3 regions of the Proteus terrae subsp. cibarius genome follow, and region 1 is predicted to be linked to each of the others. Evidence: predicted binding sites of a transcription regulator. Region 1 holds the regulator's gene; each other region holds the start of a gene.
What was found. Region 1 encodes PhoB, which activates phosphate uptake and scavenging genes when phosphate is short. Its sites were predicted from a motif close to CTGTCATAAAACTGNCNNAT; they were not measured.
Positions count from the first base shown of each region.

Region 2: rbsK (ribokinase) is a predicted target of PhoB. The motif match lies at 4,057-4,076, and genes of this name have one in related genera.
Region 3: phoA (alkaline phosphatase) is a predicted target of PhoB. The motif match lies at 3,349-3,368, and genes of this name have one in related genera.

Region 1 is NZ_CP047349.1:665,163-675,530, reverse strand. It holds gene GTH25_RS03120 (aldehyde ferredoxin oxidoreductase) at 1-1,515, shown strand, start outside; gene GTH25_RS03115 (YdhW family putative oxidoreductase system protein) at 1,538-2,251, shown strand; gene GTH25_RS03110 (4Fe-4S dicluster domain-containing protein) at 2,318-2,989, shown strand; gene phsC (thiosulfate reductase cytochrome B subunit) at 2,986-3,783, shown strand; gene ydhT (protein YdhT) at 3,809-4,777, shown strand; gene brnQ (branched-chain amino acid transport system II carrier protein) at 4,847-6,190, opposite strand; gene phoR (phosphate regulon sensor histidine kinase PhoR) at 6,668-7,969, opposite strand; gene phoB (phosphate regulon transcriptional regulator PhoB) at 7,993-8,682, opposite strand; gene sbcD (exonuclease subunit SbcD) at 8,903-10,132, shown strand; gene GTH25_RS03075 (AAA family ATPase) at 10,132-10,368, shown strand, end outside.
Region 2 is NZ_CP047349.1:341,204-351,571, forward strand. It holds gene GTH25_RS01700 (MFS transporter) at 1-164, shown strand, start outside; gene prfH (peptide chain release factor H) at 386-997, opposite strand; gene GTH25_RS01710 (RNA ligase RtcB family protein) at 997-2,133, opposite strand; gene GTH25_RS01715 (DeoR family transcriptional regulator) at 2,445-3,221, opposite strand; gene deoC (deoxyribose-phosphate aldolase) at 3,277-3,945, opposite strand; gene rbsK (ribokinase) at 4,125-5,045, shown strand; gene murQ (N-acetylmuramic acid 6-phosphate etherase) at 5,285-6,199, shown strand; gene GTH25_RS01735 (PTS transporter subunit EIIC) at 6,239-7,603, shown strand; gene GTH25_RS01740 (MurR/RpiR family transcriptional regulator) at 7,628-8,479, shown strand; gene GTH25_RS01745 (sulfite exporter TauE/SafE family protein) at 8,479-9,267, shown strand; gene speFL (leader peptide SpeFL) at 9,570-9,671, shown strand; gene argF (ornithine carbamoyltransferase) at 9,808-10,368, shown strand, end outside.
Region 3 is NZ_CP047349.1:3,339,636-3,350,003, forward strand. It holds gene GTH25_RS15370 (Na/Pi cotransporter family protein) at 1-1,426, opposite strand, end outside; gene phoA (alkaline phosphatase) at 1,848-3,287, opposite strand; gene GTH25_RS15380 (alpha/beta hydrolase-fold protein) at 3,499-5,031, opposite strand; gene GTH25_RS15385 (ElyC/SanA/YdcF family protein) at 5,214-6,353, opposite strand; gene nadR (multifunctional transcriptional regulator/nicotinamide-nucleotide adenylyltransferase/ribosylnicotinamide kinase NadR) at 6,735-7,979, opposite strand; gene radA (DNA repair protein RadA) at 7,991-9,382, opposite strand; gene serB (phosphoserine phosphatase) at 9,420-10,368, opposite strand, start outside.

The sequences.
Region 1 (10,368 bases):
TTAAAAGCTATTGTCGTCGAAGGTAGCCGTGGAGTTAACGTTGCTGACCGTAAAGCGTTAAAAGAACTTAACGACTATATGATGACACAACTGATTGGCTCTAATAACAACCACGTTGTACCAAGTACGCCACAATCATGGGCTGAATATTCACACCCAGGTTCTCGTTGGACTGCACGTAAAGGTCTGTATTGGGGAGCAGCAGAAGGCGGCCCAATTGAAACAGGCGAAATTCCTCCTGGCGATATCAATACTGTTGGTTTCAGAACCATGAAATCAACCTTTGACTTAGGTCCAGAAGCTGAAGAATACACAGTGAAAATGGGGGGTTGTCACTCCTGCCCTATCCGTTGTATGGCCCAACTCAATGTTCCACAAGCGAAAAAATTTGGAGTACCACAAACAGGTGGTAACACTTGCGTCGCTAACTTCGTTCACACAACCATTTTCCCTAATGGTCCTAAAGATGTTGAGAAAAAAGGGGATGGCAACGTTGTAGGTAACTTAGTCGGTCTTAATATTTTTGATGATATGGGACTTTGGTGTAACTACGGTCAGCTTCATCGTGACTTCACTTATTGTTATACCCACGGTGTATTTAAGCGTGTACTTTCTGAAGAAGAATATAACGATATTCCTTGGGATAAACTGGAAGAAGGCAATCCTGAATTTATTAAAGATTTTTACTACCGTTTAGCGCATCGTAAAGGTGAATTTAGCCACCTTGCTGATGGCTCTTATCTCATTGCACAACGTTGGAATTTAGGTGAAGAGTATTGGGCTGATAAGAAAAATAAACTCTGGTCACCAATGGGCTTCCCAATTCACCACGCAAATGAAGCATCAGCTCAAGTGGGTTCTATCGTTAACTGTATGTTTAACCGCGATGCGATGACACATACACATATCAACTATATCGGTAGTGGTTTACCTCTAAAACTACAAAAAGAGATTGCAGGTGAGCTATTTGGCTCTGGTGATGCGTTTGATGAAACCAAAAACTATACACCAATCAATAAAGCCAAAATTGCTTATACCAAGTGGACAATTTTACGTAGTTGCTTACACGATGCGGTCACTTTATGTAACTGGGTATGGCCGATGACGGTTTCTCCTCATAAGAGCCGTAATTATCGTGGTGACTTAGAAATGGAAGCCAAGTTCTTTACCGCTATCACCGGTGAACCAACTACGTCTAAAGATCTGGATTTAGCCTCAGAGCGTATCTTCACTTTACACCGCGCTTATACCGTTAAATTAATGAACACCATGGATATGCGTAATGAGCATGACCAAATCTGTTCATGGGTATTCGATAAAGATCCTGATATTCCAGTCTTTACTGAAGGTACAGACAAAATGGACAGAGTCGATATGCAGCTTTCTCTCACCATGTTCTATCAAGAGATGGGCTGGGATCCGCAGTTAGGTTGCCCAACAAAAGAAACTTTAGTTCGCCTTGGATTACAAGATGTTGCAGACGATTTAGCGTCTCGTGGTTTATTGCCAAGTTAATAGGTAAAAGAAGGAGATCATGATGATAGAACAAAATGCATCGGCTTCTATACCACAAGATATCGCTGATGATGCAGATATTGCTTTAGAGCAACCAGATATCTCTCGTCGCCGTTGGTTACTGCCATTATCAGAAACAGGTGTTGGACGTAGTGCTAACGCCTCAACAGATATCGCAGAAGAACCCGTTGCGGAAGTAGCAGAATTATCTGCCGAACAACATCTAGCGAATGCGATACGTCAATGTTCAAAAGAAGGTGAACTATTAGCAATTTCAACGCTGTATGATGCGCCCTATTCTCTGACTGAAGAGGACATTGCGCAGTTAGAAACCGCGTTAAAGAGCGACGAGTTTATTGATATCGCCCATTTAAGTCTCAATGGCGAGGATTATTATTACTCTGATGAATTTATGTCAGATAACTTCGCACAACTGCAATTATTAAACCGCCATGCGGATATTTGTACAGCAATTGCAGGTGTAGTTCGTTTTGAATGCGAAACCTATCCTCGACCATTGAAACAAAGCATGTTGATGTCTGAACCCTTTAAATACACGGCTTCAGAGATTGAAGATGCACTGACACTGATGAAAACTCACCCTGATTTTCAGGATATTCAGCAAGTTTTAGCATCCAACGATGCCCCTTATCTCTTTAGCAATACGTTAATGAGTTATGGCAAAGCACGAGGCTTAACTGAATGGATCGAGGTAGAACAACATGAAAATCCGTAATGTTCTGCCTTATCAACGAAATTCGATGTGGGTATTACAACATCATCAGACTGAGGAGCAAAAATAATGCGTGTTTCTCGCCGTAAATTTGTAGCAGGTATGGGATCGGTCATTTTTTTCAGTGCGCCACTAGGAAGTGCGCTTGCGGCAACTGCAGAAAAAAAACCTATCCGCTATGCCATGATCCACGATGAGACGCTCTGTAATGGCTGTAATATCTGCACCACTGCATGTCGTCGATTAAATAAAGTACCTAATGGTATGGCACGAATGGATATTGCCCATATTCCATTAAGTCTCAAAGAAGACAACGATAAATATCATTTCTTTAGACACTCTTGCCAACAATGTGAAGATGCCCCTTGTATTCCGGTTTGCCCTACAGGTGCTTCTTGGCGTGATGAAACCAATGGCATCGTTCGTGTTAATAAAGAGAAATGTATTGGTTGTAGCTATTGTATATCGGCATGTCCATACCAAGTCCGTTATCTTAACCCTGTGACACATGTTGCTGATAAATGTGACTTTTGTCTTGAATCTCGATTACAAAAAGGTTTCCCACCGATTTGTGTGAGTGCTTGTCCACAAAGTGCCTTGTTATTTGGTAGAGAAGACAGCCCTCAAATTCAAGAATGGCTCAAAACACACGATTACTATATTTATCAACTTGATGGTGTAGGAAAACCGCATCTCTACCGTCGTGTAGGGCCTCATGTTCAAGAGGAGGGTAAAGTATGAGTATCGTCAATACAATGCCAGACAGTGCTCAGTTCCAAGCCGCACTAAAAGAGTATGTTTTAATCTATACTCCCGACTATTTACCTCTTTGGCTAATTGTTGCAGGCGTATTATTTATTGGCATGCTACTCGTGCTCGCACTACATGGCTTTTTACGTTATCGCTTTGCCACACCACATGATGAATCGCATAAAGAAGAAAAACTCTATCTTTACTCTAAAGCTGTTCGTTTGTGGCACTGGAGTAATGCCTCTTTATTTATTCTGTTACTTCTAAGTGGTGGCATCAACCATTTCGCCCTACTTTCAGCCCACGATACCGCGTTATTAGTTAGTGTGCATGAAATCTGTGGTTATCTGCTCTTGGTTTGCTGGTTGTCCTTTGTTCTTATTAATCTTGTTGGTGGTAATGGCAAGTTTTACCGCATTGATGGCAAAAACTGGTTTCAACGCGCCTTTATGCAAACTCGTTTTTATCTCTACGGTATTATCAAAGGAGAAGGTCATCCATTCCCAGCAACACCCAATGTTAAGTTTAATCCACTACAACAAATGGCTTATTTAGGTGTGATGTATGCGTTAGTCCCACTGCTTTTGATAACTGGTGTTTTACTTCAAAATCCAGCATTCATTCCTGCTGATGCCGTAATATTTAAAGCTTGGTTATTAATCGCACACCAAATATTAGCTGTATGTAGTGTCTTTTTTATCATTGGTCACCTTTATCTGTGTACAACAGGAAAAACGCCATTCCAAACATTTCGCAGTATGGTTGACGGTTACCATAGACACTAATTAATACATGGATTAAGGAGCTTATATGTCAGTCCCTTCAAAGGAAAATATTAGATTAACAAAAGAAGACTTACGACAACTGCATGTTTCAACTTCGCTTTATCGTTGGTTTTTACGTTATTTTCCTGATGGAGGCACTTACAGTGCTATTCATAGTGAGTTAATAAAACAGCGCCGTACACAGTGGATAGAAAGCTTTATTCAATATATTTATTTACGTCATTTTAGTGAAGCATCCTTTGCCAAACAGGAACAAGAAGTCATGGAAAACATCTTGTTCCTGCTCGGCAATGAACAACAAGGCGTGACATTACAACGTCTGCCCTATCACAACACTTTGCCAACCTCTGAAAATATTCAATTTTCTACTGAATGGCATCAATTGATCTTAAAAAGTCAGCAATTAAGCACTGACCTCGCTTTATGTGGCAGTAATAACATCGTGGTTTTTTCTGGTGATGAAAATAGTATTTCCAACACTGGTTATAGCAACCAATTAATGAATACGGGTTTCGCAGGAAAAGTGTGTAATACGGGTAATCAGTGTCGTATTGGTAGCTTAGGTGGACGCTCTCGCATTTGTAATAGTGGCAATGATGTTAAAATTTATGCGTCAGGTAATGGTGTTCATATCGCAAACAGTGGTATGCGTAATTTCATTACAGCTTCTCAAGATCGCGCAAAAGTCACCAACACAGGTGATTTAGCACAAATCAATGTTACTGGAAATAATTCTGTGGCAATTAATACAGGTGATAACTGTAAAGTCACGGTATCTGGCAACGACAGCATTTGTATCTCAACAGGTGATCTCCATCAGTTCTGCTTAGGAAAAGGCGGTAGTGCAGTTATTGCTTACCATGACGGCAATCGTACCCGCTTTAAAATTTTCTATGAAGGTGAGGATGGTATCGTCGCTGGAGTTCATTATTATTTAGATGAAAATCAGCATCCTGTTGCACATATAAAACAGAACTCGACTTCTGTTAATTAATACCTCAAATATATATTATTAAAAAAGGGAAACTTTCGTTTCCCTTTTTACTTTTACAATCAATGTATTTTATGGCTTATTGATGGCTTCAGTATGGATCACTTTTTTACTCGTTGAGCCTGCGACTCTATCGTAAATACCACACACAACAATAGTCACTAATACTGGGATCAACCACGCTAAACCTTGCTCACTTAGCGGCAGTTTTGTTGCCCATTCTGGTAATAAATGTTTTAGATAATCAGATGCTTTTATTGCATCAAAAATACCGAAAAATAAGCTAACAGCCATTGCTGGCGCGATAATACGGCTTGGGTTATTCCACAGACGTAATGTGAAACTCATTAAAATAATCACAATACAAGGTGGATAAATCATTATCAGTACAGGAATAGAAAACTCGATCAGTTTGCTCAAACCTAAGTTTGAAACAACGGCTGAAAATATCGCTAAAATCAACACTAATACACGATAAGAGATAGGCAGATAACGGCTAAAAAACTCTGCACAGGCACAGGTTAAACCAACAGCAGTCACCATACAGGCTAAGAAAATCAGTACAGCTAAGAAGAAGCTACCAAAATTACCAAAAGTGTACTGAACATAGGCATGTAAAATATCAGCACCATCTTGAGCACCCGGAATGATACTGCCACTGCTAGAGCCTAATTTAAATAAACTCAAATAAATCGCAGTTAATAATACACCCGCAATAATTCCTGCCCACATGGTATAACGTGTTAACAGTGATGAATTATCAATCCCTCGAGAGCGGGCTGCATTAACAATAACAATACCAAAAACCATAGCGCCCAATGTATCCATGGTGAGGTAACCGTTAATAAACCCCTGAGTCAACGCCATATCACGATAGGCTTCAGTTGCAGGAATAGCGCCACCAGCAGGCCAAAATACCGCAGCTACTCCTAATATCGCTAATGCCAGAATTTTAATCGGTGCAAGAATATGACCAACACTGTCTAGCAATTTCCCCGGATAAAGCGAAATACCAATAACAATTAAGAAATAGACAATGCTGTAAATCAGCAATGACATTTCTGTATCACCCACTAAAGGAGCAATACCCACTTTAAAAGAAACTGTTGCAGTACGAGGGGTTGCAAAAAGTGGTCCCACAGCAAGATAAGCAACAATGGCTAATAGCAATCCCATTGATTTACCAATAGGCGTGCTTAATGCCTCAATACCACCACCGACCTTTGCCAGTGCAACAACCGTTAAAACAGGTAAACCCACACCAGTGATCAAAAAGCCAATCGCAGCAGTCCAAACAAATTCGCCTGATTGTAACCCCACCATTGGAGGAAAAATAATGTTGCCAGCGCCAACAAATAGGGCGAATGTCATAAACCCTAATGCCAGAACATCTCTGGAAGTTAATCTATGTGCCATAAGTTTTGTTAATATGTAGTTACAATAATGGTTAAATTACGCCAAGGTAGCGCAACATAAAATCAACAATATCTATTTAAGCTCAGACCGTCATTATTCAGGATAATATCCAAATATAATCATTTCATGCAGAGCAATTAGGTACTAAATAGAAAAAATTGCCGATAACTGCTCACAAGTAAAACTTTTATAATGAAAAAAGGCAATAGCCAATCCTAAAACCAGAATAATCATCTAAACTATTTTTCGGCACTAGTTATAACTGTCATATATCATCGAATATACATGATATGATTTGTGCATTTTATCACCAATAATATTGAGTGTTGGCATCATTTAAAGTTAGCATTAATTAATAATATTAAAATTTAACGCTACGATATTAGTTTTTATTGATATTAAAAAGTTCAAGAAAGGAACAAAAAAGCCTTTATCACAGATTAAAGACAAGTAATAAAGGCTTTAAAAAAAGACAGACTACTCGTGTGTTTTTTTAGCGGTAAGTAATGTTTGAGGAAGGATAAAAGAGAACGTACTCCCGACACCTACTTTACTTTCAATATTTAATTGAGAGTGATGATGAAGCAGTGATTTTTTTACAATAGCCAAACCTAACCCAGTACCGCCAGAATGACGAGAGCGAGCTTTATCAACACGATAAAAGCGCTCTGTTAAACGAGTTAAGTGTTCTGCACTAATCCCCGATCCATTATCTGAAACACTAAATAACATACCTTGGGGAACTTTCTTCCAACTGACTTTGATTGTTGTACCTTCTTCAGTGTGATTAATAGCGTTATACACTAAGTTAGAAACCGCACTACGTAATTGCTCTTCATTACCTCGAACAGCCCACTGCTCATCAACATCAAAAATAATATGGCGTTGACCTTGACTCAATGATTCTGCTTCTTGTTGTAATAAAGCCAAAACAGCAGGAATATCAACAATTTTATTTAAATCAATATGAGGAGCAGATTCGATACGAGAAAGTTGTAAGAGTTGTTGAACAAGCGTATCCATGCGCTTAGCTTGCTCTTGCATCGTCACTATCGCCTTATGCTCTGCGGGTTTCGTGACACTATTTTCTTCCATCATTTCAAGATAGCCTTGAATAACGGTGAGTGGTGTTCTTAATTCATGGCTAACGTTAGCAAAAAAGTCACGTCGTGCATTTTCTAGTTTATTTTTTTCTGTCACATCTCGCGCCACCATTAGGCGCTGATCTTCGCTGTATGGCATCACTCGAAACTCAACAATAGAACCATTATTAAGTGAAATAATTAAAGAGCGACTAAAATCGCCTGCAGTAAAATAGTGTAAGAAATCAGGATAACGTAATAAGTTAAAAATATTTTGTCCGTTATCTTCCGGCCAGCGAAAGCCGAGTAAGTGTTGAGCTAGGCTATTACACCAAAAAATATTCCCTTCATTTGTCATCATCACAACGGCATCGGGCAAACTTTCAGCGCCACTTCTAAAACGTTTAATTAAGTCGCCTAATTCTCTGCGTCGTTTACGATTACGCTGTTGGGTTTGTCGAATACCATAAAAAATAGGCTCCCATCCCCCTCTTCCTTCCGGAGGCAGTACTGAGCGATCTAACCATAACCATTTAGATAATTTCAGCAAGTTATAGGCATGCCACACAAGTGCACTGAGTAGCGATGCCACCAGCAACCAAGGAAGATGCCCGATAAAAAGCGATAATATAAAAGCAGGTAAGCAAAATAGACATAGCCCCCAAACGAGGGCTTTCCACGATAGTCGTTCTAACACCTGACGATTACTCCCATATTGACTTAGAAACGGGCAGAGAAACGATATCCCGTTCCACGTACTGTCTGTATCATTCTGTCATGACCATCTTCTTCGATGGCTTTACGTAAACGACGAATATGCACATCAACAGTACGGTCTTCGACATAAACATTTGTTCCCCAAACATAGTTTAACAGTTGTTCTCTGCTATACACGCGTTCAGGATGTGTCATAAAAAAGTGCAGGAGTTTAAATTCGGTAGGTCCCATATCAATCGGTTTATCTTGACTCGTTACTCGATGAGAAACGGGATCAAGCCCTAAGCCATTGAATTCAATAACATCTTCCGTAGACATTGGTGATAACCGTCGTAAAATTGCTTTCACTCGAGCCACAAGCTCTTTAGGTGAGAAAGGCTTAATAACGTAATCATCAGCCCCCGTTTCTAGCCCTTGAACTTTATCTTCTTCTTCCCCTTTTGCCGTTAGCATAATAATTGGAATATCACGGGTGTTACTTTCCCGCTTCATCTGTTTTATTACCTGCAAGCCTGATCCACCGGGGATCATCCAATCTAATAAAACCAGATCAGGGTAAGGATCAATAAGAAAGCTCAATGCAGAATCATAATCTTCTGCTTCAATAGGTTGAAAACCATTTTGTTCCAAAACAAAACAGATCATCTCTCGAATTGCGGTTTCATCTTCAACAACAAGAATACGCCTTGCCATACTCTATCCTGTGTAATGTATATAGAGGGTCAAAATGATTATGATGCAGTTTTATGACAGATTTATGACTAACCTTAACATTACTGAAATAGATCCCTGTTGTTAAGGTAAATAAATCATTTTTTGGTGAAATATCACTCAAAAGAAGGCTTGTTGTTGAGTTTTCACTAAAAAAGTAAGGTGCGCTATACTCTTCATCAGATAAAAAAGAGGAATAGCAATGCGGATTATTCACACATCAGACTGGCATTTAGGGCAATATTTTTTTACAAAAACTCGAGCACAAGAGCATCAACAGTTTCTTGATTGGTTGTTAGCTCAAATTAAGCATTATCAAGTTGATGCATTGATTGTTGCAGGAGATATTTTTGATACAGGCTCTCCTCCAAGTTATGCCCGAGAGCTTTATAACCGCTTTGTTGTTGCTATCCGAGATACACAATGCCAGCTTGTTATTCTTGGTGGTAATCACGATTCTGTAGCGACACTAAATGAATCTAAATCATTATTAGCATGTTTAAATACAACGGTTATTGCCAATATTCATACTGAAACACCGCAAGCCCCGCTTATTCTTCCTCAAAAAGATAATACTCCGGGAGCATTACTTTGTGCGATCCCTTATCTACGTCCTAGAGATATGGTAAGTAGTAAAAGTGGGCAATCAGGTGCTGAAAAACAAAATGCCCTAAAAGAAGCGATTGCTGATTATTACCAAGCTCAATATCAAGAGGCTCTTGATTTACGTAAGCAACTGAACGTCAATATTCCTATTATTGCAACAGGTCACCTTACAACCATTGGGGCAAGTGTAACCGACTCTGTACGTGAAATTTATATCGGTACTTTAGAGGCTTTTTCTGCAACACTATTTCCTGAATTTGACTATATTGCTCTTGGTCATATTCATCGCCCTCAAGTAGTGAATAAATCAGGCCATATTCGTTATAGTGGCTCCCCTATTCCTTTAAGTTTTGATGAAAGCGGACAACAAAAAAGCGTCTGCCTTATCGATTTTGAGCAAGACAAATTAACTCACCTCACACTATTACCTATTCCTGAATTTCAGTTGCTACGCACTATCAGTGGCTCATTAAAAGAGATAGCCATACAACTTGATGATTTAAAAAAACAATACAGTGAAACAGACACCACTATTTGGTTGGATATCGAAGTTTCAACACAAGATTATCTCAGTGATATACAAACTCGTGTTCAAGAGCTAACTAACGATCCACTTTTTGATGTGATCTTATTAAGAAGAGCCAGAAAACAGCGCCAAGTATTCACGCAAAATGAGAACGAAACACTGACCGAATTAACGGTTTATGATGTTTTTGAAAGGCGCTTAGAACAGCATGAATTTGATTCAAAAGAAACTAAAACACGGTTAACAACATTGTTTAAACAAGCTGTTGAAATGGCAGAACAAGAGGATAACGAAGCATAATGAAAATCTTAAGTCTGCGATTTAAAAATATTAACTCTTTAAAAGGTGAGTGGAAAATCAACTTTGATCAAGAGCCTTTTGTTAGCAACGGATTATTTGCGATTACGGGTCCTACCGGGGCAGGAAAAACCACACTATTAGATGCGATTAGCTTAGCGCTTTATCATCGAACTCCACGATTAGACAAAGTCACACAATCACAAAATGAATTAATGACACGTCATACCGCAGAGTGC
Region 2 (10,368 bases), 320 kb from region 1:
GTGGTCAAATGGCGGGTGTTGTTTCCGCACCGGTTATGGGCTTCTTAATTAAAGCCAGTGGTGGCAGTTATGACAGTGCATTTATGTTTATGATAATTGCATTAGTTGCTTCTGCTGTTGTGACGTTCACCGTTAAAATGAAAAATACACCAGCATCCATTTAATTAATCAGTATTAATAACGTTTATATTTTAATAAGTATGATGTTATTAAAACAAGTAAGATTAATTTAATAAAATAAATGTATTAACTGTAAGATTTATTTATTAAAACTCATTATACGCTTTATTGATTTTTTAATTTAAAAAATCTTATTGCAGGATATTTTTGTCTTAAAAAAGCCACGATTAAAAATCGTGGCTTTGCTTTTGCTAGATTAATGACATTATTTGTTTATCAGAACAAAGTCATTACCACTAAAACAGAGTGTGGCATCGCCACGAATAACTCGGTGATGAGCAATATGGCGTTGGCTATTTAATGAGGCGTGTTGCTTCATCATATAAGCCTCTAAATGCCATGCAATAAGTTGTTTAGCGAGTTTTTTATTAGCATGCTGACTACGCTCTGATTGCACTTTTACACTAATACCAGTGGCAATATGTGTTGCTCTGACCGCAGATTCTGTTTTGTTAACATGCTGGCCTCCGGGGCCATTGGAACGCATGGTTTCAAAGACAATTTCTTTGTCATTAATTTCATCAGGTTGTTCAAAACAAGCAACACCAATAAACCAGTTTTTACGCTTATGTCGTGGTCGTAATGTGCTTGCACACTGCCATTGCACGGAACCTGCCCACTGTTGTGCGATAGCTTGTGCATCACTACCTTCAAGAGACACTAACGCAGATTTTAAGCCATGACGTGAAGGTTCTTTTTCAAGAACAGTAACCTTCACTTGCTGTTTTATCGTTGATTTCAAAAAGTAATTTAAGGCTTTTTCAACGGCTAAACAACACTCTTCAGGGCCTTGTGCGGAGGTGAATTGTAATAACATTACGCCATCTCCCCACTTGTTTTATAGGTGATCACCGGTTTTAAACGTGCAATAACTTCGATTAATCCAATGTTCACCATACTTTCAATCACAGTCTCAATTGATTTATAAGATTGTGGTGCCTCTTCATAAATCAGTTGTTTATTGGCACAAATAATACGGCTACCTAATGTAGTTCGTGAAAGTTGTAAGGGTGTAAAACGGTGTGATAAACGGCCTTTACACTCGGTACGCATCCATTTTCTGCCTGCACCATGCGGTAATGAATGAAGACTTAATTCAGACACAATAGGCTTAACAATATAACTGTGATCACCGCGTGAACCCGGAATAACGACCATATTGTGATGTGCCGGTGTTGCACCTTTTCGATGTAACCAGCCTTGTTGACTATATAACTCACAAGGCTCTACAAGATTATGATTTACATCAGAAATAACTTCACCTTGAGTACGAATTTGGCGCATCATTCTTTCACCAATAAGGCGACGATTAATCTTTGCATAATCAAGTGCATTATTGTGAGCTTGCAAATATTCATTTGCATCTTCGGTGTTAGCAACCAGTCCTTTATGACCAAACTGTTCTGTATGGGCACGTAAGATAGATTGTCCTAAACCTCTCGATCCGCTGTGAACAAGTAGCAATAACTGTTTTTTATTGATACCACTTTCAGCGAAAAGGGTTTCATTGATCACTTGATCAATTTGTTGGAATTCAGCAAAGTGATTACCGCCACCAATAGAGCCTAAAGATCCAGCAAAAGGGTGGTTTTGCATTTCAGTCGGTAGATGTGCTTCTAGCCATTCTGAAGGTGCGATATCACTCATTTCACTCAACTGTTTTTCTGCTTTATCTAAGTTAAGTTTGCTGTTTTTAAATTCAGTTTGAAAGAGTGTCATACCACAGCCAATATCATTTCCGACTAAAGCAGGGTAAAAACGATTAACAGAAAAAAAGGCTGCACCAATAGGATAACCGCGACCTGGATGTAGGTCTGGCATACCTGCCACATAAGCCATATCAGGAAGTTGAGCCGTTGTTTCTAATTGTTGGATTGCTTTGCTTTCAATCCAAGTATTATCAGATGCGATATAACAAACGCTATCAGATAAATAATGAACACACTTGTCCATATACCAATCCATATAATGTAAAGGATAAAAAATAAATTGATTGGCGGACAGCAAAAAGAAGGAAAAAAGGATTACTTCTGAGGTTGTCCGCAAAGAGTATTCATATTTGTAGTTGTCATGGGATACCTCCTTGCGTTAATTAAAATGGGTGAGAAATAATAAATCGCGGGCATAGTAACCACTTTTTTTTGCCTTGGCAATCAAAAGTGGCGTGAATTTTCTTTATTTTTATAAAAGAGAATAAATGTAATTTATTTAATTTAAGGCTAAATTTTCTTTATTATCTATTTTAGTTAGCACTTTATTTTGAATTAATAAATTATTTTTACTGAGCTTTTTCGGCAATAATCTTCGTAATCATCCGTTAATTTTCTATCTGTGATCACAACATCAAACTGAGCTAAATCGCCCATATTGCCTGTCGCTGTTTCATCAAAATAGTGATATTTGGTGAGTAAGATCTTACGAATAGATTTATCCATCGCTTTTTTCTTCATATAAAGATCGTCGATGTTATAACAGGTAACGCCAAAATCGAGATGAACACCTTCAGCTGAAATAAAGGCTTTCTTAGGATTAATGTTATCGAGATAAGAAGGTTGAGTAGGATTGTAGAAAGAATCACTTTTAGGACGATATTCACCTCCACAAAGTAATACAGTGGCATTTTTTTTCTGGCTTAATGCCCAAAATACGCGATGAGAATAACAAATTCCGGTGAAATGCAGGTTATCGGGAATAAGTTCAATCAGTGTAGGAATAAGTTGTCCATTATCGAAAAAAAGAACATCGCCATCAGAGACCATACCTGCGGCAAGATTAGGAATATGAAGTTCTTCGGTTTGATCTGGCGTAATAATATTAGAGGATGTTGAAATTAATCCTGAATGAGGCTGGGCTAATGCAACAACATAACCACCTAATAATGACATCGGAAAAGGGTTTTCGGTGTCAGAACTCAGGTCGCGCCTAATTGTCATTTCAGAAACTTCAAGGATCCTCGCGGCGTCTTTAAGATGTATGCGACCTGAGCGTTTAATACATTCACTGAGGCGGCGCAAACGTTCGTGCTGTTTGGTCTCTATCACCGAAGGATCCTTGTGTTATCGAATAGCGTACTCCAAGAAAATATACGCTAAATAATTAGTAGTTTGATTCAGGTGCATCTGAATCTGTTGCGATAGCGACACTTGCGCTAGCACCGATACGTGTTGCACCTGCTTTGATCATGTTTAATGCTGTTTGACGATCGCGAACACCACCTGATGCTTTCACGCCCACTTCATCACCCACTGTTTTACGCATTAATGCAACATGATGTTCTGTGGCGCCCATTGTACTGTATCCTGTTGATGTTTTCACAAAATCAACGCGGATCTCACGACACATTTCACAAACTAAACGTACTTCGTCGTCAGTTAATAAGCAAGTTTCTAAAATAACTTTCAGAGTTGTATTACCACAAGCTGCTTTTACTGCTTCAATATCTTGTTTTACGAAGTCTAAACGACCACTTTTTAACATACCGATATTGATAACCATATCGACTTCTTGTGCGCCTTGACGAATAGCTTCAGCCGCTTCAAACGCTTTTGTTGCTGTTAAACCAGCACCAAATGGGAAGTCGATAACACAACATACTTTTACATCACTTCCTTTAAGGCAAGTTCTTGCTAAAGGGATGTAAGAAGTGTTAATACAAACAGAGAAAAAACCATGTTCAGCTGCTTCAGCACACAATTTCTTGATTTGTGCTTCAGTTGTATCTGCAGCAAGAAGGGTATGATCGATATAATTAGCTAATGGACGCATTGTATATTCCTTAATAAGAAGATTGTTATTTATCACTCATGTTAGTTTGGCAACATATTAGTGCGGTTTTAACGAGATAACAATCACAAATGATATTTAAATAACATGATACTGTTATATATCTATCAGAATGTCACTATTTTAACATTTATACATTTCACATAAGAGTAAGAGGCGCTATGGATATCGCAGTGATTGGTTCAAATATGGTGGATTTGATCACCTATATAGATAGGATGCCAAAAGAAGGGGAAACCCTTGAGGCGCCGGCATTTAAGATTGGTTGTGGTGGTAAAGGAGCAAATCAAGCGGTTGCTGCTGCTAAATTAAATTCGAAAGTGATGATGTTAACAAAGGTTGGCGATGATATTTTCGCGGATAACACCATCATGAATTTAGGATCTTATGGCATTAATACACGCTATGTTGAAAAAGTGCCCGGTACAACAAGTGGTGTTGCACCTATTTTTGTGACTTCCCAATCATCAAATAGCATTTTAATTGTTAAAGGGGCTAATCAACATTTGTCACCAGAAGACATTGATAGAGCAACAGATAGTTTGAAAAAATGCAAAATAATTGTCCTGCAATTAGAAATCCCACTTGAAACGGTTTATCACGCTATTGAGTTTGGTAATAAACACCATATTCCTGTGTTATTTAATCCAGCACCCGCTTCAAAAGCATTAGACCTTACTATTGCTGCCCGTTGTGACTTTTTTGTTCCGAATGAAACAGAGCTGGAAATTCTGACGGGTATGCCAATCACCACAATGGATGAAATTCGCGAAGCTGCTTGTTCTTTGCTACACAAAGGTTTTAAGAATGTCATCGTTACATTAGGTGAGAAAGGGGCATTATGGATGAATGGCAAAATTGAGAAGTACATTCCTGCCATCGAAGTTGATGCAATAGATACCAGTGGAGCGGGCGATGCCTTTATTGGTTGTTTCTCTCATTATTATGTTCACACCAATAATATTGAAGAAGCATTAAATAAAGCGGTGATGTTTTCAGGTTTAAGTGTTGCGGGAAAAGGCACGCAATCTTCTTATCCAAGTATTGAAGAATTTGGGCAGTTTTTGTCACAGGCAAAGTAATATCCTTTTTCATAATCACTCCTTTCTATTCTCTCAGTTATCTAACTCGTAAGATGATTGAGAGAATTTATTTTAAATCAATAAATTAAATTATCTTTTTGATTGCTATTAAATTTTTCTCTACAAAAAAAGATCTCGTATTATGTGATTTATTTCACACCATCATGACAAATATGATTGAAATACAATTTCATTGAATGTAATTTAAGTTGAAATTTGGTTTCATTAAGGTTGTTGTGATGAAAGAAGATGCATTGAGCGAATGTCTTAAAAATGAAAGCAATCAAGAAACAGCACAGTTTTCTGAATTAAGCGCTTTAGAGTTGGTCACGCTTATCAATAGTGCAGATATGACTGTTGCCAATGCCGTTAAAAAAGAATTACCGGCTATCGCTAAAGTAGTAGAAAAAATTACCGAACGTTTGCAAAAAGGTGGGCGTATTTTTTATGTCGGCGCAGGAACAAGTGGCCGATTGGCGGTATTAGACAGTGCGGAATGTCCTCCTACTTTTGGTGTATCTCCTACATTAGTTCAGGCGATTATTGCAGGCGGTCATGATGCAATGCTAAAAGCAGTCGAAAATATTGAGGATAGCCAAGAAGCAGCAATTGAAGAACTTCAACGTCGTCATGTCGGTGATAAAGATGTGGTTATTGGCATTGCTGCAAGCGGTCGTACCCCCTTTACTGTCGCGGCTTTGCAGTATGGTAAAAAGCTAAAAGCGTTGACCGTTTCCATTACCACTCGTGGCAAAAGTATGATGAGTGACATTGCTGACTTATCTATTGCACCAGATGTGGGCGCAGAGGTGTTAACAGGCTCCACAAGAATGAAAAGTGGCACAGCTCAAAAAATGATTTTGGGTATGTTAAGCACCAGCGTAATGACTAAGCTTGGAAAAGTGCATAAAAACCTGATGGTGGATGTGATAGCGAGTAATGAGAAATTACAACGTCGTGCTGAAGGTATTGTCAGCGAAGTTTGTGGAATTTCAAATGAAAGAGCCAGAACACTGTTACAAATGGTTAATTATCATCCTAGAAAAGCTATTTTAATGTACGAACTTCACTTGAGTGTGGAGAAAGTCGATCAAATTACACAGCAATATTCTTATCACTCGCTCCAACAGCAACTTGCACTATTTAACGAATAACAATATGAGTAAACACTCTGAACTTTAGCAGGCACATATATGGCTAATAAAATAGAACATCTCGACACGTTAGCAATAGAAATAGAAAAACACGCTGGTGGGTTTCAAAATGTGGCAACCCTAACACATTGTATGACCCGTATTCGATTGATTTTAAAAGATAGCTCGCTATTTGATGCGGATGCTTTAAAACAAGTCGAAGGCGTTAAAGGTGTTGTATTTAATGGCGAACAACATCAAGTGATTGTAGGAATGGGAACTGCGGCAAAAGTTTATTCCATTATGAATAAGCGTATGCAAAATAGCTCTGTAAGTAGTGAAGATGAGCCTGCGTCAACACCAGTGAAAAAAGGTTTCTCCATTCGCCGAATGCTAAATACATTAGCGGCTATTTTTGTTCCGACAATTCCTGCTTTAATTGGTTGCGGTTTGATTATGGGGCTAATTAATATTATCCGTTTAGTCGCACCGGGCTTAGTTGAGCAATTCCCTGAGCTATTTAAATTATTCAAATTAATTGGTAGTACGGTATTTGCCTATCTCTCTATTATGATTGGGATAAATACAGCTAAAGAGTTGGGAGCATCAACCTCGATTGGTGCAGTAATGGCTGGATTATTAGCCATGCCGGGGCTTGCTGATATCACCTTATTTGGTGAAAAATTACAGCCAAACAGTGGTGGTATTTTTGCGGTATTAATGGTGGTCGTGTTCTCTTCAAAATTAGAATTATGGTTCCGTAGTATTGTTAAAGAGAGTCTCGATCTTATCTTAACACCGTTTGTGACTATTTTAGTCTCTTCACTGGTAGCGATTATGATATTCCAACCAATTGGTCATTATCTTAATCAGTTATTAGCACAAGGCGTTTCACTATCACTTTTAAATCAAGGTGGTGGCGCAGTTGTAACGGGAGCCGCATTAGGAGGTAGTTTCTTATTCTTGTTATTAACTGGCTTGCATCAAGGTTTAATTCCAATCCATACCGAAATCTTAAATACGTTTGGTTTAAATTACCTATTCCCTATTTTAGCTATGGGTGGAATGGGGCAAGTAGGCTCTTGTTTTTGGGTTTACTTACGCACTAAAAATCAACGTTTAAAGAAAACATTAATGGGTGCATTACCTGTTGGTATTTTTGGTGTCGGTGAGCCTTTATTATTTGGTGTTTCTCTTCCATTAGGAAAACCGTTTGTCGCGGGATGTATTGGTGGCGCTGCTGGTGGTGCATTAATGGCCTATTTCCAAGTCGGGATCATTATTCCATTTGGTACTGCTGGGTTATCATTAATTCCGTTAGTTGGTGATGGGCAAATTATTAAATTCCTGATCGCAGTATTAGGTGCATGGATTGTCGGTTTTATTGCCAGTATGCTAATGGGATTTACAGATCCAGAGAAATAAGTCAGAAATAAAAAGGATAACAGAATGTCGACACTGACCAAAAAGCTTGAAAGTTTGCTAATACAAGGCAAAGGCACAGAACAACGTATTGCTCATTATTTATTAGAGAATAGTGAGAATATTGCCAGTATGAATGCCGCTGATCTGGCACTTAAAGCAGGTGTAAGTAGTGCTTCTGTTATCCGTTTCTCTCGTCAAATGGGATATCGCGGTTATCCTGAATTTAAAATTGATTACCTTTCAGAAGAAAAGCAACAAAAAAGTAGTGGCGATATTCTTTATGGCAATCTTGCGAAAACAGATTCGACAGAATTAATTATTTCCAAAACAGGACATTTGTTTACCAGCGCTATTTCAGATTCGTTGGCTTTGTTAGATCCCAATACCATTGATGTGTTAGCTGAGAAAATGGTATCAGCAAAACGTATTGTATTGTTTGGTATTGGTGCATCATCGGTTGTGGCGAGTGATATTTTTCATAAATTAATTCGTGTAAATAAAAACACGTTATTTAGCCCTGATCTTCATGCTCAACTGGCTTATTCCGCTAATTTATCTGCTGATGATGTTGCTATTGCTGTCACGGCAAGAGGAAATACGGCAGATATTAATCGAATGCTGAAATCAGCAAAAGATGAGGGCTGCTTAACGGTGGCATTAACGCGCTTTGGGCAAGATGAAGCAACGCGTTTATCTGATTATACGTTGCCTTATTTTTATGACGAACAGCACTCTCAATTAGGGGTGATCACGCCACAAGTTTTACAAATGGTGGCTTTTGATGTGCTATTTTTTAAATATATGACACTGGCGAATGAGTCAGCAGAAAAAGCCTTATTAAAAGGGCGAGAAGCTGTTATGCAAGGAAATCAATAATGTTACTTATCACTACATTAGCGGTGGGTGCGGCTATTGGTTTAGTTATAAGTACGACGGGGGTCGGTGGTGGTGTTATTGTTTTACCTGTATTGACCTATTTCTTTGGCATGAATGCGTTAATGGCAGTGGCAACAGCTAATTTATTATCTATGTTGATGAAAGTCACTTCGTCTTATATGCATTTTCGCCTTGGAAATATTCCCTTTAAAAGGGCGATGATTGTATTAGGAATAATGCTACCAAGTACCTTTGGGGCCAGTGTTTTAGTTAATTATTTAGGTTCGTTAGAGCAGTATCAGCAACAAGTTGAATGGGGAATTAATGCACTCGTCGTCAGTGCTATTATTTTTTCTCTATTTCTCTTTGTGCAGAGAATGTTTTTCTCATTACCTCCGGTTGTCGTTGAAAATACAGCGTTAGCGCCTTTAAATATAAAAGCACTATTATTTCCTGCAATTGTAGCAGGTGTTGTTTTAGGTGCAACAGGAGTGGGTGGTGGTGTGGTTGTATTACCGTTATTGCTACGTTATGCAAATCTCTCTATAAAACAAGCTATTGGTACTTCTATATTTACCACAACATTGTTATCGGGATCTTCAGCACTCGCCTATATGCAAGATGGGCATACAGATATTCATTTGGCACTGTTGTTATTTTTAGGCTCGTTGATCTCTATTCCGCTGTCTAAGTGGTTATTAATCAGAATGCCTGACAGGGTGTTTCAGTATGCAACTTTGATCTTAATTATTTGTAGTGCCGTGATGATGTTAGCTAAATTATTCTAGTATTAAAATGTGTCATTAATGTTAATTATTAAAGTGTATTTAAATAATAGCCAAATAAAAATAATTTTTTTATTGGCTATTTTTCTATTATCTTATTAATTTAATTGAAGTCATTTTTAATATAAAAGCAATTGTCCACTTTTTATTTGTGTGTTAATGGAATGTGTTTTTTATAATTTATTTTTACTGATATATGGTTTTTATCGTAAATAGATAATTGAGATGATAATCACATTAAAGTTAATTCCTATATGTTTCACTGTAACCCTCATTTAATACCTATAAGTGAAGGTACTAGTATTATGGAAAATAATAATAGGAAAACACCTCATATTAGACGTATTGCCCACATTATGATGTATAAACAACGTCAGTGCTTCCATTTCTCTGTTTTTAACGGATAAACCCTCTTTCTATGCTCTAAAAATATAAAGCATACTTCTTAATAATCTAGGTTATTGAGGAAGGTTCTCTATTTTTTAAATAAAAAAATATTTTTTAACTCTATTATTATCAGAATAATTAGGAGATAGGATTATTATGTCTATTAATATTAAAGGTAGAAGTTTTTTAAAATTACTCGACTTTTCATCAGCTGAAATTCAATATTTATTAAAGCTTTCTAAACATTTTAAATCATTAAAAATGGCGGGTATTCCTCATCGCTCTTTAGAAGGTAAAAATATCGTTTTATTATTTGAAAAAACCTCAACGCGCACACGTTGTGCCTTTGAAGTTGCGGGTTATGATTTAGGAATGGGAGTCACTTATCTTGATCCAGGCTCATCACAAATGGGGAAAAAAGAGTCTATTGAAGATACTGCGCGCGTGTTAGGGCGTTTCTATGATGGTATTGAATATCGTGGTTTTGATCAGTCATTAGTTGAAGAATTGGCAGCAAAATCAGGAGTACCTGTATGGAATGGTCTTACCGATAAATTCCATCCAACTCAAATGTTGGCGGATATGCTGACAGTTGAAGAAAACTTTGGTCATTTAAAAGGGCTTAAGCTGACTTTCTTTGGTGATGCTCGCAATAACGTTGCTAACTCTTTAATGGTGGTTTGCGCGAAATTAGGCTTACATTTTACCGCATGTGGT
Region 3 (10,368 bases), 1.3 Mb from region 1:
CTCGACGTAATTTACGAGCATGTTCCATGTTGCCGGAAACAAATACCGACATCGCCAGATTCAGATTACTTTGCAGACGCTCAAGGAGTGTCTGTAATTCACGACGCCCTTCCTCCGATAAAAATAAGTGATGATTTAGACCTTTACTCACCACTTCAGATGACATACGCGCTATGATAGCGGATGATTGCTGTAAATTCATCGCTGTATCAATAATTTCAGCCCAACGTCGAGAGTCTTCAGTTCCTAGATCATGCTGTTGAATTTGTGCCATATACAATTTTATGCTGCTATGGAGTAATTCGACCTCTTCTTCTAACTGGCTAATTTCCCTTTTTTGCTGACGATCACCTTCCATTAATGCAGTAAAACGTTGCAACATTTGTTCGACAACATCACCTAATCGTAGGGATTCTCTAACCGCATTAGCGATAGCTAAAGAAGGTGTATCAATAGCTGATTGATCCAAATAACGAGGTGCCACTTCAGATCCTGTAGCAGGCAATTCTGGGATCAGTCGCTGACATAATTTTGCCATTATGCCGACAAAAGGGATCATCATTACACAGCGTGCAAGATTATAAATAACATGAAAATAGATAACGACTTCAGCCGGTGAAAATCCATATTGCTGAATTTTATTTGCAATGATGGTTATCCAAGGTAAAACCAATAGCGCACCAATCAATTTAAAAAATAGACTTCCTAGTACTACTTGGCGTGAAACAACATTCTGCCCTCGGCTACTCATTAACGCCAACAAACCACTACCAATATTAGAACCAATCACAATGCATAAACTGATGTATAAAGGCATTAGCCCAGTTGCACTTAATGTCGCTGTTAATAACACAGCAGCCAGACTTGAATAACTCACCATAGCAAACAAAGCGCCCACTAAGAGAGCTAAAACAGTGTCTCCACTTAATGATGTGAAGATAGCTTGTACCGCACTGGCATGGGTAATTGGTTCTGCGGAAGTGACTATCAGCTGTAAGGCTAAAATAATTAAACCAAGACCAATTCCTACACGCCCTAATTGCCCGACCCGCTCTTTTTTACGGCTTAGAAAAGTGATCACCCCGACAAGAATAAGTAGTGGAGATAACCAAGAGAGATCAAAGGTTAGCACTCGCGCCATCAGTGCAGTACCCACATCTGCACCTAACATAATAACCAGTGCCGGTGTAATCGAAATCAGCCCTTGCGTCACAAAAGAGATAACCAAAAGTGCCGTCGCATTACTGCTTTGGACTAATGCCGTTACCCCAACACCCGCAAGGAAAGCATTGGATTTCTTATTAATACTTTTACCTAAAATTCGGCGTAAATCAGAACCAAAGACGCGCATAATGCCTGTACGAACAATATGTGTTCCCCAGACAAGAAGTGCGACTGATGAGAGTAAATGAAGCAGTGTCAGCATAGAAATAATAACCTTATTTTTATCGTTGTTTGTTTGACTCTGTTCTCCTTCAATCTCATAAAAAAGAGAAAGACCACGAGCAGATAATCTATCTGAGAAAAATTTTTACGGGTAATGCCTTAAATAACGTAGAGTGTTATTTGACAAAAAGATATTGCAACTTAAGTGCAATAATCAATGGAGAAGTTGAGAATATTACATAGATTAGTTTGTAAGTTCTGTTAATTATAACAGAGAATGTGTAACTTTCAAAATCAGCCTGTAAATAACCTATTGATTTATTATCATTTTATTTTAAATAGACTAAATTATTAATAAAAAAACGCGACCAGAGGGTATCTCTCTAAGTCGCGCGAAAATACAACAATTTAGTAAGGCAATTCGACTACAAGTTCAGACAGACTATAAATTCAGCTTAAATTTATTTCAGACCCATTGCATCACGCATCGTGAAGAACAAGTCTGTTTGGTCAGTTAATCCAACCACATTAGCTGCATGCGGGCCATAAGCAGCCACACGCAATTGCGCACCAGTATGCTCTTGAGATTCCTCTTCAGAGTTACCGTAATTCACCACCATAACCGCACCATCTTTAGTGATAAGTGCTTGTGTTAACCCGCTTGATTTCACATCCGCTTCAATAATTTGGCTTGAGTGAGCATGGTCTGCAGTCACGATAATCAGCGTATCACCGTTTTGCTTAGCGAAATCTAAACCGATTTGTACGGCTTCATCTAGCGCAACCGTTTCACCGATTTGTCCACAAGGATTAGCGTTATGATCTTGCTTATCAATAGAGGCACTTTCGACCTGTAAGAAGAAACCATTTTCATTGGTCTTCAGTAAGTCGATCGCTTTTTTGGTCATTTGTGCCAGTGTTGGCGCATTTGGATCGAGTTTAGAGTTAGGTTTGCACTCTAATGGTGGATTGTTCAAATTACCATGATATGTCGCTTTAGGGCCTTCCCATGCCACGGCCATATTGCCCTCATGGAACAAACCTAATACTGGTTTATCTTGGTTTGCCAGCGTAATCGCATCCAGTGATTTTGCATCCTTCACTATTTGATAACCACGCTCAATCGCTTGCTGTTCTAACGTTTTGCCTTTGTACTCACCGGCAGCTGCAGTTTGAGCAAAACTTTTCGCTCCGCCCCCTAATGTAACGTCTGCTCGAGTCACTAAAAGCTGCTCAGAGATAGAGCCTCTACCACCATTTTCTAATGCGTTTGTTGAGCATTTTTCTAAAGTCTCAACGGGGCCATAGCATTTACGTCCTGTCACATGCGAGAACAATGCCGCAGGTGTCGCATCTTGAATTTCCGACGTTGTTACGTTCCCTGTTGCCTTTCCATTGGCTTTTGCTAATTCCAAAATAGTTTGGTGATCCTTACCAAACACATCAATTCCTAATGCACCATTATAGGTTTTCACACCCGAAGCCCATGCCGTTGCTGAGGCTGCCGAATCGGTTACATAGTTAGGTTTTTGTGTTTTTCTATCTAATGAATAGTGTGTGTATTGACCCGTTATCGGTAACGCATCAATGCCTTTAAAGAAACCACCAGCACCTTCAGCGTAGTTACGTGCAACAGTGATTTCAGAATCCCCCATACCATCACCAATAAAGAGGATCACATTTTTTGCCTGGTTGTTATTTAAAGCGGCTTTTAATGCCTCAGTTTGATCTTGAGTCATACGGCGAGCACCGCCAAATTCCGTGATATTACCTTTTGCTGCGCGATCTTGTGCCAAAATTGTATCCGCAGCAACGGGAGCTGCAAAAGAAGAGAAACTCGCACCAGCTAATAGCGTTGTTACAATAACGGATAAAATAGAACGTTGGTAACGATGAGACATAGCTTTTTCCTTGCACTCTAAAATAAAAAAAACAGGATTAATGTTTTAAGTCAGGAAAAGCTTACGGCAGTTAAATGACAGAGAAATGAAGAGTAAAAGCGATTTCGATGACAGCTTTATGACAAGTTGATGACAAACAAAAAGCTTATACCGCGAATGCGTATATAAGCTTCTGTTGTATTAAAGCATATTGTTAAGGCGAGATCTTAAACTAGTCATTCTCTTGGGTTAATGCTTTTGCGCCCAAATACAGGGTTTCACACCAAGAAATATAATCATGCCCACTGGCCATTTCGAGTGATTTAACAGGATAGCCTTTTTGCTCTAAAACCTGCTTAAGATGGCGATTATTATTTAAAATCCCCCCTTTATCACCACGACTTTCAAATAGCCCTGCTTCTAAGAAAAACTGCAATGGCTTTTTATCTGCTTGCTCAAATTGTCGAATAAGCCATTCTGGCTCTTCATTTTCAGGTGCCCACCAATAAGAGCCAGACATACTCAGCACTTTACCAAAACGATCAGGGCGATTAAATGCGGCCCATGAAGATGCTAATCCACCATAACTTGAGCCTGATATTATCGTTTCTTCCCCAGATACGTGAATACCTTTCTCTTTTTCTAGCCAAACAAATAATTCATCAGCCAAGAAACGATAAAAATCAGGGTTTGGCGGTAATTCAACACTACGGCGATCACTATCAATACTATCAACAAATAGGATCATCATCGGTGCCAATTTACCTTCCTCGATCTGTTTATCAAAAAACCGATCAATACCATATTGGCGACGATAAGTTTGACCATCAAATAACACCAAGATCCGCGGTATTTCCATTTTTTGGGCTGGCAGATAAAGTGCAATTTCACGACCATTATTTAAGATTTCACTGTGAAAACGAACAATCTCGGTCTTGCCTTTCATTGTTCTATCAAGAATATCGGGCAATTGGCATTCACGTTTACTGTCTAACGACAATAACGAAAAGTGATTATAGATATCCTCAGACTGACTTGGTGAATTTTGGGAATTAAACGGATCGGCTTGTGCCGTGGTTAAGATCGCACGACGTTGTTCAAAAGGCTCTGAATTTTCAATAACAGGCACATCAGGCGCTAATTTATATTGCATTAATGTGTCGTTAGGCACGATATAACTGCGATACCAAATATCGCTATTGGCTAAATGGGTTAACGGATCATGGTTACCATCGGGTGATCCCAATAAATAAACATTCTTTTTGGCACCTTGCCATAGAAAAGTGACTCGCTTTTTATCATGATCATAAGGCTCAATCAGAGGAGTTCCTTCCTGATGTATTTGTTGCCAAAATGCCTGAATATTTTTTTGATCAAGTTGTTTGGCGAGTGTTTGTAAACGAGGGCTAGTTGGTGCAATACCTGCATCTTTATCTAACGGTTGATAAGGCTGTGTTATTAGCGTGAATTGCCACTGTTTTTTGGCTTCGCCTTGTGCAACCAATTGATAATGTGTCGTTTCGGGTAATAAAAAGCGTACTTTCTGTTGCCCATCAGCAGGAATATCCTTTAATAAACTACGAATATGAGTGCCATCTTGTGTCTCTAACCGTAGGTTTTGTATCCCTTTTACGTTTAATTCAACATAACGTTGGCTTTCTAAATAAGCGGTAAAACACAACGTATTATTGTTATCAAAATGACCTGTCATTTCTTTATTTTCAGTTACTGCTAAGCAACTTGCAAAGCTGGGAAAAGAGGCCATCAATGCGCATATCATCAGAGGAATTCTCACTTTATTTCTCATTATTAACTATTGTGAGAAGCAATAGTAATGATAATTGTTATCAATTCAATGAAAATTAAATGAGTATAGATAAATAAAAGCCTCCTATTTTATTATTGAGGAGGCTTTCTTTCTAATTAATTACCTGAGAGACTTTCCTATCAACGTTCTTCTAATGGATAACTACGGAAGCTCCATAATCCTAATGCTTTTAAGCCATCACGATAAATGCCTTGTATATCTGATTTACTTGCCTTTTGTAATTCAGCTAATGGCTTATCTGGTGCAACAACTGTTAGGTAAGAGATATCACTTGGGCCACTTTGCCAGCTTGCAAGTGTGAAAATCGCATCGGCACGACGAACATGACTACCAGAGCTAATAATAACAGCTGTTTTAATACGATGTTTGGTTAAGGCATAGCGGCTAAATAACGCATTCTCGACTGTTGTACGTGCATAGTTCTCTTGGAAAATACGCTCTGGTGCAATACCATTTTTCACCAACCAATCCGCCATTAACTTTCCTTCTGTTTGATGTGCTTTAGGCACACCACCCGTCACGATAATCATGGCTTCAGGTAATTGTTTAGCGACTTCTAAGGTTTTATTTAGACGTTCAATTAAAATTTTATTCATTGTACCATCAGGATTTAATGCATAACCCAATGTCACAATCGCATTGTTATCTTTGGTTTTATTTAGTTTTGCCAAATCTGTTTGCGTTAATTTATCACTTAACGGCATTTTGCTGACACGATCTATCTCAGCAAAGAAACGTTTGAGTTCATCCGCTTTCGCCGGATTTAATGATTTTAATTTATTGAAATAGGCTTCACTTTCTTTATCTTTACCTTCGAAACGTGTCCACGAAGTCACATAAATTAACGCATCAATATCATCAGGAGCGGCTTCTAAAATCTGTTTATAAATCGTAATTGCGCGAGGAACATCATTGTTATAGATATAAGCGCTGGCAGTACTAAATAATAAATCAAGGCGGTAAGGCTCTAATTTATAAGCTTGTTGCAGTTTTTGCGCCACAATTTCCATATTTGATGGCAGTTTTCCCGTAAAACCAGCATCAGAGACACGCGCTGGTGACTTAAAAGCATCTAATGCATCTTGGATCAAACTATCAACCGTTTGGCGCTGAGAGACATACTGCTGATAACTATTATCAGGTTGATGGACTTTTTGATAAGCCAATGCATTTGATGAGACGGTAAAACCTAAAGCAGCAATCGCTAACGAAATGACTGTTTTCTTGATATGAAGTGAAACACGGGAAGGTTGCGCCATTATCTTGTCCTTTTACGAAAAATAGTCTGCTTCTTCACCTAAGCGAATGAAGATAGAGAGTGTGACTCCTCACACCTAATGGCAAAAGAAATACACACCGATAAATCTATACCTATTTTCTATAATAGAGATCCCTGAATTAATTTTCAGTAACCTTTTTCACCTTATTGAAAAAAATAGCATTATTACGTAGATAGCTTATTTGACAGATTTTTTTATATATTTTTATCTTTTGGCAAGAGATTTTGTTCTGATAGGTCATTAGTAGTAAAGAATAAAAGAAATTTACTCAGGAAGAAAAACATTAAGTTTTGAGACAAGCGATTATTATCATTCTTCAATGTAAAAAAACGCCACTAATGGCGTTTTTTAATCATAATGTTACTCAATATGTTTTGATTGCATCATCAATAATTCTCTGACTAATTCAACGCAACTTAAGAAACGTTCGTCATAATCAGGGGAGTTAACTTTGATATACTCAATATTGTTTTTATCGAGCATTTCCATTAATAAGGTTTGGAAACGACGACGATCTTTATCACTCCCTAAACTACGCAAACCATCGGCTACCCATGGCGTGTTATTTTCTAGCAAAATAACTAAATCAAAACGGTATTCATCAATCAGAGCTTGAACAAAGGGGTGCTCTTTACCCTCATAACGTAAACAAAATGCCTGTGTTGTGACAAAGTCCGTATCAACAAAAGCAACTTTATTTGCATATTTAACAGCAAAATCAATATATTGAGCATGCCCTAATGCAATTTTATCGTAGTCGGAATATTGTAATGCCATTTCATCACCACCAAGGTGAGAAAATACATAATCACGACCATATTCCCATGCACTCGTCGTATTGAAAATATTGGCAAGCTTATTCACTAACGTTGATTTACCGCTGGATTCGCCACCTAAAATCGCTACTGTACGCACAAAGAAAGGTTTTACTTCTGTTGGAATATATTCCCAATATTTAAAAGGCGCTTGGCGGATTTGACTGCCACTGATATTCATAAATGAACGTTCAGGATCAATCAGAACCGTTTCAATACCCAAGAAAGCATTATATTGATCCGCATCTTCCCGTTCACTAGTATAGATAAAATCAGGGGTTATCTGCTTTTCACGCAAAAATGTTTTGATCCCATCACTCCACATTTCCCAACCATGAGGCTGTGGCTCTATACCGTGTTCATCAAACTCATGAATACGGATATTCTTTTGATATTTAAAGGTTTGTAATAACCAGCGCAATCTATCACTGACCGTAGGTTGTTGTGACATCGCACTGTTGATAAAAAGGTTTTTATCACGAGGCTCGTCATGACATAAAATGACATGCAATTCATCTACTTGACTACAAGCACGTTGAATTAAATAAATATGCCCGGTGTGAAGAGGATAAAATTTGCCAAAAATCACACCAATGGTTTTCTTTTTCACTGGGTATTCTAACCCTAAAAATTGGTGTAATGCCGACATCTTTTGAGCACTGGGACTCTTGATTTTATTATTAATCAATTGGCTAAGATAGCCTTTCGTCATATCACTTTCATCAGCAACTTTTTGTAAAGTATATCCATTTTTTCTGATAGCCTGTTTGATATAATCAAAAGAGCCCATACTTTTCTCCTTTAGAAATCTTCCAAATCATCAAGGACAGATAACGCATCTGACAGCTTCTTCACACCATACACTTTCATATCAGGGGGATTCTTTTTCGGCATATTTGCACTAGGTACAATTGCACGTTTAAATCCATGTTTTGCTGCTTCTGCAATACGCTCTTGCCCACTAGGTACAGGTCGAATTTCTCCCGCAAGTCCCACTTCACCAAATATCACTAAATCACGCGGTAAAGGACGATTACGAAAACTTGATACTAATGATAATAACAAGGCTAAATCTGCACTGGTTTCTGTGACTTTTACTCCACCAACTACATTCACAAAAACGTCTTGATCAGACATTTGTAATCCGCCATGGCGATGTAAAACGGCAAGTAAAATGGCAAGGCGATTTTGCTCTAATCCCACCGCAACACGCCGTGGATTAGACAACATTGAGTGGTCAACTAACGCTTGGATTTCCACCAGCAAAGGTCTTGTACCTTCCCACACCACCATCACAGAACTGCCTGAGGTAATCTCATCACCTCGGCTTAAAAAGATAGCTGAGGGATTGCTCACCTCCCGTAATCCTTGCTCTGTCATGGCAAAAACGCCTAATTCATTAACGGCGCCAAAACGGTTTTTATGACTACGTAAAGTACGAAAACGAGAGTCTGTTTCACCATCCAACATAACGGAGCAGTCGATACAGTGTTCCAGCACTTTAGGCCCAGCCAATGTGCCATCTTTTGTTACATGACCTACCATAATAATGGCAACATCATTAGTTTTAGCAAAACGGGTCAGATAAGCGGCTGTTTCGCGGACTTGAGCAACACTGCCTGGCGAAGATTGAATATCTGCCATATGCATCACTTGAATAGAGTCAATCACCATTAATTTAGGTTGTTCTTGTGAGGCAATTAAACAAATCTGTTCAATACTGGTTTCTGACAACATATTCAGTTCGGCTGTCGGTAAACCTAATCGGTGAGCGCGCATAGCGACTTGTTGTAGCGACTCTTCACCCGTGACATACAGTGTTTTCATTTCAGTCGCTAAACGGCACATAGTTTGTAGCAATAAAGTACTTTTACCTGCACCGGGGCTTCCCCCAATTAAAATGGCACTTCCGGGAACAACGCCACCACCTAGTACGCGGTCGAACTCTTTAAACCCTGTGGAAAATCGAGGTAATGCTTCAAGGCTAATTTCCGATAATTTTTGAACTCGGCTAACCCCTTTCGCATCACCCGCAAATCCACTAAAACGCTCGTTGCGGGAAGAAGGGGCTGCTGCAAGGCGTACTTCTGTAATTGTATTCCACGCATGACAAGCAGAACATTGCCCTTGCCAACGAGGGTAATCTGCACCACATTCATTACATACAAAGGCTCTTTTTGCTGCTTTTGCCACACTTCTCTCCCAACAATAACTATTTAGAAAAACACCCTTAGCGCTCTTCGTGTTTTAAACCACCACTTAAAATACACAATACACCCATTAGATCGGCGTGGCGGATCGCAACTTTTGCCTGAGCATACACTTTAGGTTTTGCATGATAAGCAATACCAAGCCCTGCTTTTCTCAACATTTTAAGATCGTTTGCACCATCCCCAATGGCAATTGTTTGCTCTATTGGGATCTCTAAATCTTTAGCTAAACGTGCAAGGACTTGTGCTTTATATTTCGCATCAACAATAGGGCCTTTAACTTTACCCGTTAGTTTGCCATCTTTAATTTCAAGATGATTAGCAACAGCAGCTACTAAACGTAATTTTTGTTTTAAGTTATCAGCAAAATACGTAAAACCGCCAGATGCGATAGCAATATGCCAATCCATCGCCTGAAGTTTTCGAACTAAGCTCGTTAACCCCGGCATAAGAGGCAAATCATCCATCACTTTTTGTAAAATAGAAGCGTCAGCACCTTTAAGTTCAGCAACACGCAGTTTTAAGCTTTCACTAAAATCCATTTCACCTTGCATTGCTCGCTCTGTTATCGCAGCAACTTTATCCCCCACTCCTGCTAATTTAGCGATTTCATCAATACATTCAATTTGAATTGCCGTTGAATCCATATCCATCACTAAAAGCCCAGGAGAACGTAAACGAGGAATTTCACCTAGAGGAACGACATCTAGGCCACATTCATCGGATAAACGGCGGATCCGGCGAGTTAGGCTACCTGCAATACGCACAACTTGGTAATCATCAATGCGCCATGAAGAAACCACGACGATTGCCACACCTAATTTATGTTGGAACTCACTTATTCTTTTCTTATCAAGTTCACGTCCATAAAGTAACCACCCACTATCTCCAGCACGGTAATCTAGTGGCATTACCTCTTCACCACTGAGTGATAACGGCAGACCTGGCCATTTACGGATTTCATCCGGT